3 regions of the Planococcus sp. SE5232 genome follow, and region 3 is predicted to be linked to each of the others. Evidence: riboswitches for the same ligand, from Rfam matches in the RefSeq annotation. Region 3 holds a riboswitch; each other region holds the start of a gene.
What was found. A riboswitch is a leader RNA that binds a small molecule or an ion and turns the genes downstream of it on or off. The one in region 3 is predicted to bind S-adenosylmethionine.
Positions count from the first base shown of each region.

Region 1: it holds a riboswitch for S-adenosylmethionine, as region 3 does, so the genes downstream of both, mtnK (S-methyl-5-thioribose kinase) here and ACRC6Q_RS16480 (methionine ABC transporter ATP-binding protein) in region 3, are expected to answer to the same signal.
Region 2: it holds a riboswitch for S-adenosylmethionine, as region 3 does, so the genes downstream of both, metK (methionine adenosyltransferase) here and ACRC6Q_RS16480 (methionine ABC transporter ATP-binding protein) in region 3, are expected to answer to the same signal.

Region 1 is NZ_JBOGCP010000001.1:112,681-117,406, reverse strand. Features, by position in the region: gene ACRC6Q_RS00505 (sugar ABC transporter substrate-binding protein) at 1-417, opposite strand, end outside; gene mtnA (S-methyl-5-thioribose-1-phosphate isomerase) at 414-1,475, opposite strand; gene mtnK (S-methyl-5-thioribose kinase) at 1,472-2,662, opposite strand; SAM riboswitch class I at 2,738-2,891, opposite strand; SAM riboswitch class I at 3,102-3,211, shown strand; gene mtnW (2,3-diketo-5-methylthiopentyl-1-phosphate enolase) at 3,286-4,500, shown strand; gene ACRC6Q_RS00485 (2-hydroxy-3-keto-5-methylthiopentenyl-1-phosphate phosphatase) at 4,506-4,726, shown strand, end outside.
Region 2 is NZ_JBOGCP010000006.1:101,086-105,811, reverse strand. Features, by position in the region: gene ACRC6Q_RS17585 (alpha/beta hydrolase family protein) at 1-73, shown strand, start outside; gene pckA (phosphoenolpyruvate carboxykinase (ATP)) at 180-1,769, opposite strand; SAM riboswitch class I at 2,212-2,324, shown strand; gene metK (methionine adenosyltransferase) at 2,527-3,735, shown strand; gene ACRC6Q_RS17570 (iron-containing alcohol dehydrogenase) at 3,787-4,726, opposite strand, start outside.
Region 3 is NZ_JBOGCP010000005.1:140,725-145,450, reverse strand. Features, by position in the region: gene ACRC6Q_RS16490 (MetQ/NlpA family ABC transporter substrate-binding protein) at 1-555, opposite strand, end outside; gene ACRC6Q_RS16485 (methionine ABC transporter permease) at 609-1,277, opposite strand; gene ACRC6Q_RS16480 (methionine ABC transporter ATP-binding protein) at 1,270-2,295, opposite strand; SAM riboswitch class I at 2,383-2,487, opposite strand; gene ACRC6Q_RS16475 (thioredoxin family protein) at 2,522-2,848, opposite strand; gene ACRC6Q_RS16470 (toprim domain-containing protein) at 2,854-3,192, opposite strand; gene gcvH (glycine cleavage system protein GcvH) at 3,411-3,791, opposite strand; gene ACRC6Q_RS16460 (arsenate reductase family protein) at 3,872-4,225, opposite strand; gene ACRC6Q_RS16455 (acyl-CoA dehydrogenase family protein) at 4,334-4,726, opposite strand, start outside.

The DNA.
Region 1 (4,726 bases), on a different contig from region 3:
GATTCCTGCATCAAACGCTACTACCGGAATCCCTGCTTCAAGTGCTTTTTCAACCCCTTGGTTCAATGCTTCTTTTGTTCCGTGGTCGATTAAGATGCCATCGACGCCCTGGTTGATTGCTGCATCCAGATTGGACGCCATTTTCGCCAAATCACCTTCAGAAGTGAAAACTGTCGCTTTGCCTCCGAATTTTTCAACCTGTTCTTCTACACCTGCAATATACTGGGCAGAAAATGTCCCTAGGTTGATTTGCATGATCAAAGCAATTTCCTTGCCTGCGAGCGGGTGATCTGAAGCCTCAGCCTCGGTATCTGAAGAAGTCGTTTCTTCGTTGACATTTCCTTGTGGTTGGCAGGCAGCCAATAAAATACTGATAAATAAAAGTGCGGCAAGCAGCCAAATGGATTGTTTTTTCATATTCTTTCTCCTTTTCCTGCAGATGCACCAAGCAAATCAGGGATGTTTTTTTGATAATCGGATTGAATGATGCCTTTTTCAGTGATGATTGCTGTAATGAGATGTGCCGGTGTGACATCAAATGCCGGATTAAATACTTTTGTGCCGAGTGGTGCCACCGGCTGTCCATTCATGTGGGTGATCTCTTCCGGGTTGCGCTCTTCGATCGGAATCGCAGTGCCATCTTCAATCGACAGATCGAAAGTCGATGCCGGCGCCGCTACATAAAATGGAATTTTGAATGCATTCGCCAACAAAGCCAGATTATACGTGCCGATTTTATTGGCCGTGTCGCCATTTGCAGCGATGCGGTCCGCACCGACAATAATGGCTTCCACGCCTTTCGCTCCGATGGTGTGTGCTGCCATGCTGTCGGTGATCAGCGTGACATCGACTCCCGACTGCTGCAGCTCCCATACCGTCAAACGTGCGCCTTGATAGACCGGGCGGGTTTCACAGGCGAACACTTCAAACTGCCGGCCACGCTCACTTCCCAGATGGAACGGCGCTAAAGCTGTGCCATATTTGGCGGTGGCGATCGAACCGGCGTTGCAGATCGTCATGACTTTCGTTTGCCCCTGCAGCAGTACCAGCGCATGTTCGCCGATGCTGCGGCAGGATTCTTCATCTTCCCTGTGGATCTTCACAGCTTCCGCCAACAACAGAAGCTTTGCTTGTGGCACGTTCTCCGCTTCGCTTAATTTATCTTTCAGACGGCTGAGCGCCCAACCGAGATTGACCGCAGTCGGTCTTGAGGCGTTCAAATACGCCGCGTCTTTTTCGACATATTGCTGGAAAGCTTCCAGTGAATCTGTATCGTGCCGCTGAGCCCCGATTGCCAGTCCATATGCGGCGGTGATGCCAATTGCAGGTGCTCCACGGACTTTCAATGAAAAAATAGCCTCGTACACGTCTTCCACCGTTTCAAGCGTCAAGTATTCAATACGATGCGGCAACTTCTGCTGATCCAGAATAGTCAGCTGTTGGCCGTCCCATTTGATGGATAAAGGAATGCTCATGTGTGCGCCTCCTCCAGAATTTGCAGTACATCCCCAATCGACGCTGTCTGCTGGCGCTTCAGGATTAATGCTTGTCCTGCCCGCAGCGCCTGTTTCTTAAAGTGGATTCTTTTTTCTGTATCTTCGATGCTGTCCAAGTCTTTGACATGCGCCAAGCCAATCGTCCGGCGGATCAATTCACATCCCGCAAAACCGGCTGCATCTGTCAGCACCTTCTCAAGTACGTACTCCAAATAGCCTTCTGTCTCTTTAAACGATTCGACACTCTCTGTTTTCCATAGCTCAGTGAAGCGGGAAGCGAAAACTTCCCATGTCTTTTCAATATGATCTACAATTACCTGGCGATCTCCATCCTCCCGCGTGATGGACTGGAACATGAGGTTTGCCAAGAACAAGCCGACATCGAATCCGATTGGACCGTAAAAGCCGAATTCCGGATCAATGACCTTGGTTTCCGTTTGGCTCGCAAAGATGCTGCCGGTATGAAGGTCGCCGTGCAGCAGCGCTTCCGATTCAGTCAAAAAGCTCTTCTTCAATTTCGCTACTTCCAGCTGCAGCTTACGATCGCTCCAGATCGCTTCTACCGCTGATTGGAGCTGCGGTTCGTACGCATTGGTTTCAACATCGAAAAAGGGATCTGTAAAGACGAGGTCTTCCGTGATCTTGCAGAGCTCCGGATTGGAGAATTCAGCAGCCAATCCCTTTTTCTCAAAAGGATGCAAGCCGTAATCCGATGTATGGAATAAAGTCTCCGCCAAGTATTCGCCGATATCCTGCGACAGCCTCGGGAAATTCTTTCCGTTGACCAAGCCTTCCCTTGCAATCTCCAGATGGGACAAGTCTTCCATTACCGTAATGGCCAGTTCTTCGTCCGTAGCATAGACTGCGGGTACCAATGAAGGAACGAACTCTCCGTGTTTTCTCAGGACATTGGCTTCAATGGTCGCCCGCTTCAAGGTCAGCGGCCAGCTTTCACCGATTACTTTCGCATATGGCAGCGCCTGTTTGATGATCAGCCGCTTGCCGGTTTGCGGATCTTCAATCTGAAAGACATAATTCAAGTTGCCGTCGCCAATTTCCCGGCAAGTCAATCGGGCATCGCCATCGAATGGGTGGACAACCTTCGCCAATGCGATCGCCGTCGATTCAGTTAATGCTTTATAAGTGGTTGGAACAGTAAGAGTCATCATTTATCTTCCTTTCTTCTGCAATATAAAAAGCCTCTTTCAAAAAGAAAGAGGCCAGAATAAGAGATTCCATGCCTCTTATCTTTCAGAAATTAAATTTCTGATGGAATTAGCACCGTGCCTTACAGGAAATTCATCCTGGCGCCAAAGCGCCCCGTCTCACAACGGTATTACGGTCGGTTGCTGGGCGTCATCGGGCCAAAATCCCTCTGCCAGCTCTTGATAAGAGTACTACGTGTATTACTATTAAGTTTATGAAGAGAATCCTATCACGATTCAGAATTGACTGTCAACGGATTTTTCAAATAAAAACAGTTTTTTGATAACAGAGTTGACAGACTTCTGCGCACATGAAATAATCAGAATTACTTTACTGTATTAAATCGACTTACTTATTTTGGATTGAACCTATAAAATTGTTTTACCCAATTTCATATCTTTCTTATTCAGAGCAGGTGGAGGGACAAGCCCTACGATACCCGGCAACCGGTCCAATGGTGGACACGGTGCTAATTCTTGCAGCCAGAACCGATGGCTGAGAAATAAGAAGTTGTTAACGCCCTTAACCTCTTCTTATTTGAAGAGGTTTTTTATTTTTAAAATTGCATGGGAGTGTGGAATAGATGAGCGTATTGACTGCTACTTATCAAGTATATGGAAAGCCCGGTTCCTTCGAAAAAAAAGCGGAAGGCATCGCTTTGGGTCTGACAATCGGCTCCTGGACAGACTTGCCGCTGCTTGAACAGGCACAACTGAAACACCATAAGGGACATGTTGTCTCCATCGAAGAATTCGCAGAAGACAGCCATCCATTGAAGCCGGAGCTGATAAAGGCAGAACTCGAGATTGCCTACCCGAGCATCAATTTTTCAGCCGACTTGCCTGCCATCCTGACCACGGTTTTCGGCAAACTATCCCTGGATGGTGAAGTGAAGCTACTGGATTTGGATTTCAGCCATGATTTGCTCAGCCACTTTCCCGGCCCGCGCTTCGGCATAGAAGAAATTCGCAATACACTTGGCGTAGCCGGAAGGCCGCTTCTGATGAGCATATTCAAAGGCGTCATCGGCCGCGATCTGGATTTTCTGTCTGCTCAATTGCGCGAGCAGGCTTTAGGCGGCGTAGACCTTGTCAAAGACGACGAAATTTTGTTCGACAATCCGCTGACTCCATTCGAAAGCCGCATCATAACGGGTAAAAGAGTACTGGAGAATGTCTACGAAGAAACGGGCCATCGTACCTATTATGCGGTGAACCTATCGGGCAGAACTTCCGACCTGAGAGGGAAGGCAAGAAAAGCACGAGAGCTGGGAGCGGATGCCTTATTGTTCAACGTCCACGCATACGGTCTCGATGTGCTGCAGGAATTGGCGGAAGATGATGAGATCGGTTTGCCGTTGATGGCGCATCCTGCATTCAGTGGTGCCTTCACTTCATCCGCATTTTATGGCCTAGCTGCGCCGCTCGCACTCGGGAAACTGATCCGCTATGCCGGTGCAGACTTCTCCCTCTTTCCTTCTCCTTACGGCAGTGTTGCCTTGGAGAAAACAGCTGCTCTTGCACTCGGCAAGGAACTGACCAGGGATAGCCCATTGAAACGAAGCTTCCCGGTACCTTCTGCCGGAATCCATCCAGGGCTTGTGCCTTTACTGTTGGCTGATTACGAGATTGATAGTGTCATCAATGCCGGCGGTGGAATTCATGGACATCCGGCTGGCGCAGCTGGAGGCGGCCGTGCCTTCAGACAGGCAATAGATGCGGTGCTTCAGGGAGAATCCTTACAGGATGCCGCTGGACAACACGAAGAACTACAAACGGCTCTTGAGCTATGGGGGTGAACAGATTGAACAAACCGATTATTTTTTGCGATTTTGATGGTACTGTAACGGCCAATGATAACATCATCGCTATTATGAAACAGTTTGATCCAACGGGCTGGGAACCAGTCAAAGACCGAATTCTTGACCAATCCATCTCGATACGTGAAGGTGTGGCGAAAATGTTTTCCCTGCTCCCTGTTTCGGCAAAAGATGAAATTATTTCATATGTTCTGGAACAGGCTGA
Region 2 (4,726 bases), on a different contig from region 3:
CTTTCCACCGGCAGCCAACCGCAATGCAGTCAAAGCGGTCTGCAAATGGATGAGAGATCAGGAGGAAGCATAGCGAACTCTGAAAATCAGCATATTAGGCTGAATATAGCTGATTAAGTTTGATCAGCATATACAAAAAACCCGTTCGGATTTTACTCCGAACGGGTTTTAACGAATGCTTATTTTTGAAGCGGGCCGCCAAGTGTCGTGATTTCAGGTGCGACGGTGCCGAATTTCTCGAAGTTTTTTTGGAATTCCTGTGCCAATTCTAATGCTTTTTGGTCGTAGGCTTCTTTATCTGCCCATGCGTTGCGCGGGTTCAAGACTTCTGTTGGAACTCCCGGTACCTCTACAGGAATCTCAAGGCCGAAGAATGCTTCTTTTTCAGTCGGAACGTCATTCAATTCGCCTTTGATGGCAGCGCGAACCATTGTCCGTGTGTAAGAAAGCTTCATGCGGCTTCCGACTCCGTATACGCCGCCAGTCCAACCAGTGTTGACAAGGAAGACTTGAACGCCGTGCTCATCGATTTTATTGCCGAGCATTTCAGCGTACACGGTTGCATGCAGTGGAAGGAACGGTGAACCGAAGCAAGTCGAGAATGTTGCTTCAGGAGACGTGATGCCGCGTTCCGTACCAGCCAATTTCGATGTGTAGCCACTTAGGAAGTGGTACATTGCCTGCTCTTTTGTCAGCTTGCTGATAGGAGGCAGGACGCCGAAAGCATCCGCTGTCAGGAAGACGATCGTTTTCGGGTGTCCCGCAACTGAAGGATCCACGATATTGTCGATTGCCTGCATCGGGTATGCAGCGCGTGTGTTTTCTGTCAATGAATCATCATTATAATCCGGGATGCGCGTGTCAGGATCCACTACGACGTTTTCAAGAACTGAACCGAAACGGATGGCGTCGTAGATCTGTGGTTCGTTTTCACGCGACAGGTTGATGGTTTTTGCGTAGCAGCCACCTTCAATATTGAAGACGCCGTTATCGGACCAGCCGTGCTCGTCATCACCGATCAGTTTACGGTCACCATCAGCCGACAAAGTCGTTTTGCCAGTACCGGATAAACCGAAGAACAAGGTAACATCGCCATCTTGTCCAACGTTAGCTGAACAGTGCATCGGTAGGATGCCTCTTTCAGGCAATAGGTAGTTCATGATTGAGAAGATGGATTTCTTCATCTCGCCAGCGTATTCAGTCCCCCCGATCAAAATGATGCGTTGTTCCATCGACACGATGATGAAGGTTTCAGAAGCTGTTCCGTCCACTGAAGGGTCTGCTTTGAATGTAGGTGCATAGACTACAGTGAATTCAGCATCATGCGTTTTCAATTCTTCAGCCGTCGGGCGGATGAACAATTGGTGGGCGAACAGGTTATGCCACGCGTATTCATTGATTGTTTGGATCGGCACACGAGATTCGTGGTCTGCTCCTGCAAATCCTTTGAATACGAAAAGCGCATCTTTTTCTTTTAAGTGCTTGATGACTTTAGCGTATAGTTTTTCAAACACTTCGCTGGAAATCGGACGGTTCACATTGCCCCAGTCGACTTTGTTTTTAGAACTTTCTTCTTCCACCATGTATTTGTCTTTCGGTGAGCGGCCTGTGTATTTGCCAGTCTCCGCTGTTACAGCGCCTTCCCGAGTCAATACCGCTTCGCCGCGGGATGTTGCTGCCTCCACTAATTGTGGCACTGATAATTGAACATGTACATTTTGGCCAGTTAAAAGATCCTTCAAATCGTTTGCAAAGTTCACTGAAGTCATATATATGTACCTTCCTTTTCTGTTATTCCCATAGCGATGGGGAGGATGTATATTCGTTCATTAGTATAACACATTAGGTTTATTAGTCTATACTAATCCATTGCAGAATTCAAAAAATATTAAATCAGGTTTCTATAATAGGGAAAAATCTATTAGCCATTACTTAGGGAAACGTGGGATGAGAGCTTTTGCAGTCCGGATTCCACTATTTTTTCTACAGTTTTTAATCTGTTAATCAGTAGGTCTGAATTTATATAAGTTGTACTATATAAACCTGATAGCTTCACGATTAAAGTGAGAATGACCGGGCACATGCAGGAGTTGTCATCTTTGCCAGACAAAACGCTGAATTCTTAACTACCATAAACTGCTTTAGTTTTTTTTTGATCAAAAACGTTGACATCCAGGTGCTATTTCCGTATGATGAAAAATTGAACGGATACTCTTATTCCGAGCTGGTGGAGGGGACAGGCCCTATGAAACCCGGCAACCTGCTGCAACTGCAGTGATGGTGCCAAACCTGAAACAAGGCTTACAGGCCTTGGATGATAAGAGTGAAAGGTGCTTATGATGATTCTCCTTTCCTCATGATGAATGAGTGAAGGGATTTTTTTATGGAATGCCCTTAATCCTCGTGTGAAAGGCCACAAACGGCTTGAAGTTCAATCCGGCTTTTGTCTGGAACGGACTTGACATGGGAAACGAGTACCGTATCAATTTCGAGAGCAATCTCGCAGGATATAAGGAGGAACATTTTTTGAAAAACCGTCGATTATTTACTTCAGAATCAGTAACAGAAGGACATCCGGATAAAATCTGTGACCAAATCTCAGATGCTATTTTGGACGCTATCTTAACCGAGGATCCAAATGCGCGTGTTGCGTGCGAAACGACCGTCACGACAGGACTTGTTTTAGTAGCTGGGGAGATCACCACTTCCACTTATGTGGACATCCCGAAAGTCGTTAGACAAACCGTAAGAGAAATCGGATACACACGCGCTAAATATGGTTTCGACTCAGAAACAAGTGCAGTTCTTACAGCAATTGATGAGCAATCACCGGATATCGCTGCAGGAGTCAACGTGGCACTTGAATCACGTGAAGGCCAAATGACAGATAAAGAAATGGATGATATCGGAGCAGGCGACCAAGGGTTGATGTTCGGATATGCTAACAACGAAACAGAAGAATTGATGCCGTTGCCGATTTCATTGGCACATAAATTGGCGCGCCGCTTGGCTGAAGTACGCAAGGAAGAAATTCTTCCGTATTTGCGTCCGGATGGCAAAACGCAGGTGACTGTTGAATATGATGAAAACAATCAACCCCTTCGCGTGGATACGATTGTCATCTCTACTCAGCATCACCCGGAAGTAACGCTTGAGCAGATTCAACGCAATATCAAAGAATACGTCATCAATGAAGTCGTTCCAGCAAAATGGATCGATGAAGATACTAAATACTTCATCAACCCAACTGGGCGTTTCGTAATTGGCGGACCTCAGGGAGATGCGGGCTTGACTGGCCGCAAAATCATCGTGGATACCTACGGTGGCTATGCTCGCCACGGCGGTGGAGCATTCTCCGGTAAAGACGCCACAAAAGTGGACCGTTCAGCAGCATATGCGGCCCGTTATGTAGCGAAAAACATCGTAGCGGCTGGCCTAGCAGACAAATGCGAAGTGCAATTGGCCTATGCAATTGGTGTGGCACATCCCGTCTCCATCGCTTTTGATACATTCGGTACCGGCAAAGTCGATGAAGACAAATTGGACGATTTGGTACGCGCGAACTTCGATTTGCGTCCTGCCGGAATCATCAAAATGCTTGATCTTCGCCGCCCGATCTACAAGCAGACTGCAGCCTACGGACATTTCGGCCGTACGGATGTCGATCTTCCTTGGGAGCGTACAGACAAAGCCGCTATCCTGAAAGAACAAGCTGGCGTTCAAGCCGGCATTTAAAATTGAAAAGAAAAAAGGACGACCGGGCAGCGATGCCCGGTCGTCCTTTTCTTATGAAGTGGAGCTTGTCTGCAGTTTGTCGACACGCTTTCCGATGGCTTCAATCAATTCAGCTGGCAATGGGAAGTTCATGGCTGCCGGATCTGATTGGACTGCGGCAATAGTGGTCTGCAGTGAATCCTCTGGAATCTCGAATTTCGAGAAATCTTTCGGCAAACCGACTTGCTCCTGCAGATTGCGGATTTTCTCGACCACTTCCTCGAGTAGAGCTTGTGGAGATTTATTGCGGATATCCAGATTCAGGGCCTGCGCCAATTGATCGATTTTCGGCAAGTACAGCGCCGGAATCATTTCAATGACATGGGGCAGGAAAACGGCATTCGCGAGGCCGTGCGGTATACGGTAAAGTGCCCCGTAGGCATGTGCCAGATTATGGACTGGAATGGCGTTCAGCGCGAAGCTGAAGGCGGTGATGCCCATGGTACTGGCCTGCAGCATTTCCATGCGCGCTTTGACATTGCTGCCGTTTTGTACAGCTTCAACGATGTTCTTTTCGAACATCCGAATGGTCTGGAGCGCATAGGCATCGGTAAAGCCGGTTGCTGTAGGCGACATCAAAGCTTCAATGGCATGGGTCAATGCGTCAAAGCCGGTGAAGGCCGTAATGAATGGCGGCAGACCAAGGGTCAGATCCGGGTCCAGCACGGCCATATTGGCGCTGATAAAAGGGTGGATGATATTCGTCTTAATCCTTTTTTCTTCGTTGTAGATGACCGCAATCGGCGATACTTCCGAACCGGTTCCGGCTGTCGTCGGAACAGCGATATGCGGAATCGGGATGAATTGTGCTTCCGGCCAAGTATAATATGCCAATCCGCCTGGAATCGCTTTTTTGATGTCCGTCATTCCATGATGCAATGCGAATTTGACGCCTTTTACGGTATCGAGCACACTGCCGCCGCCGACGGCAAGCAAAGAGTCAGCGGCCATT
Region 3 (4,726 bases):
CAAAGCTGCTTCGTAATCAGCATCAAATTGAAGATTTTTCGGGTTTTCAACAACATCACTCACTTCAGCAGCCGTCTTATCGACGCCTTCTGCCAATGTGATCAGGCCTTCAGCTTCAAGCAAAGAAAGAATGCGGCCATGGTCTGCTACCGAGTTGCTCATCAGGATGGTTCCGCCTTCTGGAAGTTCATCAAGAGAAGCATAATCCTGCGAATAGACACCGATTGGTTCGATGTGGATACCGCCAGCGTTTTCAAACTCATAGCCATGATCCGCAACTTGTGATGCAAGATATGGAACGTGTTGGAAGTAGTTGGCATCAATTTCGCCAGATTCCAAATCTTCATTCGGCAGGATATAATCCTGGTAGGTTTCAATTTCCAGTTCAATTCCCTGTTCTTCAAGAATCGGTTGAGCCTGTTCTAAAATTTCAGCGTGCGGCACGTTGGAAGCCCCTACGCGCAATGTTTGGGATTCTTCTTCACTTGCTCCGCCATTGCCGCATCCTGCAAGTACCAAAGCCGTCAATGCTGTTCCTACTACAAATTTCTTCATGTTCAATCTCTCCCTTATAATGTGTTTTATTTATAGGACGGAAAAATCCGCTGTTACCGTTTGTCTGCTTTTGTAGTGGCGAGATCGCCGATATATTGGATTACGAAGACGATGATCAGGATTAAGATCGTCGCCATCAACGTAACGTCTTCACGGCTGCGCTGGAAGCCATCCAGGAAAGCTAATGTCCCAAGACCGCCAGCGCCAATAATGCCCGCCATAGCCGTATAGCCGACGAGTGCAATGGCTGTTACCGTAATACCCGAAATCAAGGCCGGCTTCGATTCCGGCAACAGGACTTTCCAGATGATGGTGCCCGTCGTCGCACCCATAGAACGGGCCGCTTCGATGACCCCTTTGTCAATTTCCTTCAATGCAATAAGTACCATACGAGCGTAAAACGGAGCCGAGCCGATAATCAATGCGGGCAAAGCCGCATTCGGTCCCCGAATCGAGCCCATTAGGAATAAAGTGAAAGGAATTAACAGGATGATTAGGATGATAAAAGGAATCGAACGGAATATATTGACGAACGCTCCTGTTAGCCAATTGACCACTTTGTTGGCCCATAACTGTTTCGGCGCCGTTAAAAACAAGATAATTCCCAGAGCTAAACCGATTACAAACGTAAACACAGTCGATAATGCTGTCATATAGAGCGTTTCAAGTGTTGCTTCCCACATGCTGTCCCAATCTACATTCGGAAATAAAGAATCAATCATTGTGCATCACCTCCGCCTGAACATCTTCCGTGCGAAGAAATGCCAGTGCTTCTTCAATTTCTGCTTTAGAACCTTTCAACTGCAAAATCAATGTTCCATATGCTCCGCGCTGGGTATGCGAGATATTGCCCTGGACAATATTGACTTCCACTGCATGGCTGCGGATCAGTTTCGTCAGAATCGGTTGTTCAGTCTGCTCACCGACAAAAACCAATTTCACCAGTTCACCTGTAGGATATAGCTCCCGCAGATTTTTGATGGTTTCCTCAGAATCTCCGGAATCGGTCACCTGTGCAACAAAACGCTTCGTAATTTCCTCTTTTGGTGATTGGAAGACATTGAGGACATCGCCAAGTTCAACAACCCGACCGCCTTCCATGACCGCCACACGATGGCAAATCTTACGGATGACATGCATTTCGTGCGTAATTAGAACAATCGTCAATCCCAATCGTTTATTGATGTCCACCAGCAAATCCAGGATGGCATCTGTTGTTTCCGGATCAAGTGCTGACGTCGCTTCATCACATAATAGGACCTCTGGATCGTTTGCCAGCGCACGGGCAATGCCGACACGCTGTTTCTGGCCACCTGAAAGTTCGGATGGATAGGCATGTTCACGCCCGGCCAAGCCGACTAGCTCAATCAGTTCCTGAACCCGCTTTCCGCGCTGTTGTTTCGACACTCCAGCAATTTCAAGCGGAAATTCAATATTTTCTTTCACGGTCCGGGACCACAGCAGATTAAAATGCTGGAAAATCATGCTGACTTTTTGTCGGGCCTTCCGCAATTCCCCGCCTTTGATGGAGGTAATCACCTTGCCATTGATTTCCACCGTACCTGATGTCGGTTTTTCCAAGCCATTCAACAAACGAATCAATGTACTTTTACCGGCGCCACTGTATCCGATGATGCCGAATATTTCTCCATCAGCAATAGATAAATCGACTTGGTCCACAGCCGTAAGGACCGCTTTTCCTGTGTCGAACTTTTTTGTCACTTTTGTTAACTCAATCATTCGTTGTACACCCCTGAATCCTAAAAATAAAAGCCCTTCCGCGCATAACTGAGCAGAAGGGCAAACGTATATTACACGAAAACCAATCTCTCATCTTCCAAAGCTTTCGCTTCGTGTGATTTGGCACCATTTCATTTTCATGACGGTTGCCGGGCTTCATAGGGCACTTCCCTCCACCACTCTTAATAAGAGTTTCGATATGAAATTATTTGATCAGAAATCCAATTTACCACGACCGGCTATATTCGTCAACAGATTTTAACTTGTCATATAAATAAGGAACTGATTGGAAAGCATATATTTTTTCTTTCAATTGGCCATCTTCTGTAATCAGCAGGCATGGCACGCTTTCCACTTCATATAAACCCGCAATTTCCTGAACGTAATTCAAGTTCGCTTTGCCTAACTGCAGATCCGGCAACAGCTCTGTGACGACAGACAGCATTTTAGATGCCACTTGGCAGGTTCCGCACATCGGCGTGTATAAATAAAATGCAGTGATCCGTTTTGTATTCTTTTCTTTGATCCATTCTTTATGAGTCCATTCCTTCATCTTCTTCATCCCTCTATCAATAGCTTATTGACCTGGACATTCGCTGAAATGAGCACATCCTTCAGGATGCGAAGCGGGGTTTTCGCGACTTCCTTGTAGCTCCTGTTGACATAGAAATGCCGGGCTTCGGGAAACTCGCGTTTGACCAGCTTCCGCAATTTTTCTCCTGAAGAGTCTGCATCCACTAATATGATGATGTCCTGACCTTCGTATGGCAGCAATAATTCTTCAAGTCTCGATACACTAACTGTACCATTTGTGCAAAGAATCGTCACGGGTTCTGCAATGAGCGGTGCAATCCTCGATTTATCGCTGATCCCTTCCACCACGATCACCTTTCCCATATACACTCACCCCATCGAGTTTAGAATCCTAAAAGACAAGAGGCTATCTATTGTACATAAGATACCTTTATAATTTGGTATTCCACAAAAAGGCTGCCTAAAAACCCTTGGTTTCATTTATACATCGACAGACCTTCTGATTTGGATCCATTAAGGGTTAAGCATTTTTGAATTGCTGCCCATAAAAAAAAGCGCCAAAATACAGGCGCTTTCCAGGATTACTCGTTGATCATTTCTTTGTATTGGTCTGCTGTCATCAATGCGCTGACTTCATCTTCTGAAGGAGCTTCGATAACCACCATCCAAGCCTGCTCGTAAGGTGACTCGTTGACGAATTCCGGGCTGTCTTCAAGCTCAGAGTTAACTTCGACAACTTTCCCGCTGATTGGTGCATACAATTCCGAAACCGTCTTAACGGATTCCACGCTGCCGAAAGGCTGATCTTTTTTCAGTTCATCCCCGACTTGTGGAAGTTCAACGAAAACGATATCCCCCAATTCAGCCTGTGCGAAATGAGTAATTCCGATACGCGCATTGCCATCTTCGATTTTGACCCATTCATGTTCTTTTGAATAACGAAGTTCTTCTGGTGTGCTCATCTTGACCCCTCCAAATTATGTAGTTCATTCAAATTCAGTTTGACATAAACGGCTGTGAAATACAAGATGACACAAATCTACTACAGCCAGCTATTTTGGTAATCTGCTTCCTTAAACCCAAGTGTCACAGTTTTCCCGTCCCACGCCAACGGCCGTTTGATCAGCATGCCATCTGAAGCCAGAAGCTCCAATTGCTGTTCTTCGGACATGTCCGACAGCTTTTCTTTAAGTCCAAGCGAACGGTAAACCAAGCCGCTCGTATTGAAGAACTTCTTCAATTCCAAATCGCTTGCCTCATAAATCTCCGTCAACTGTTCTTTTGTCGGCGGGTTTTCTGCAATATGTATTTCGTTGTATTCCACACCATTTTGGTTCAGCCAACTTTTTGCTTTCCGGCAAGTTGTGCATTTCGGGTATGCATAATAAGTAATCACGTTAGTACCTCCCTTTTTTCTAAGCTTACCAAAAAGAAAGCTTTCGGTCGACGACTAAAAAAACAGGCAAACCCGATACAGCTGGGGATGCCTGTTTTCCACTACTCATTAAACGATGTATTTTTCGACATCGATCAGCTTGACAGCCGCTTCGCGTTTTTTCGCAATCACGTTGTAAGGCGTTGAACGAGTCAGTTTGCGCAACGCAGAAAGCATCATTCGCTGGTTGTCGCCTTCGATGGCAGCAATCAATGTTTCTTTCGCATCTTTTTCGATTTGATCGAATGCTTCCTGGCAGTAGATTTGCGTATATAGCAGTTTTTGCTTGGCTTTTTCCTCGCCTGATGCAGCAATCGCCTTTTCTGTACGCAAGACTACTGATTCCATTGCAAAGACGTTGCTGACAATGTCTGCGATGTTAACAAGCACTTCCTGCTCGGCTTCCAGTTTCGTGCCGTAAGTCTGAGCGGCAAGCCCAGCTGCCAGCAATGCGATTTTCTT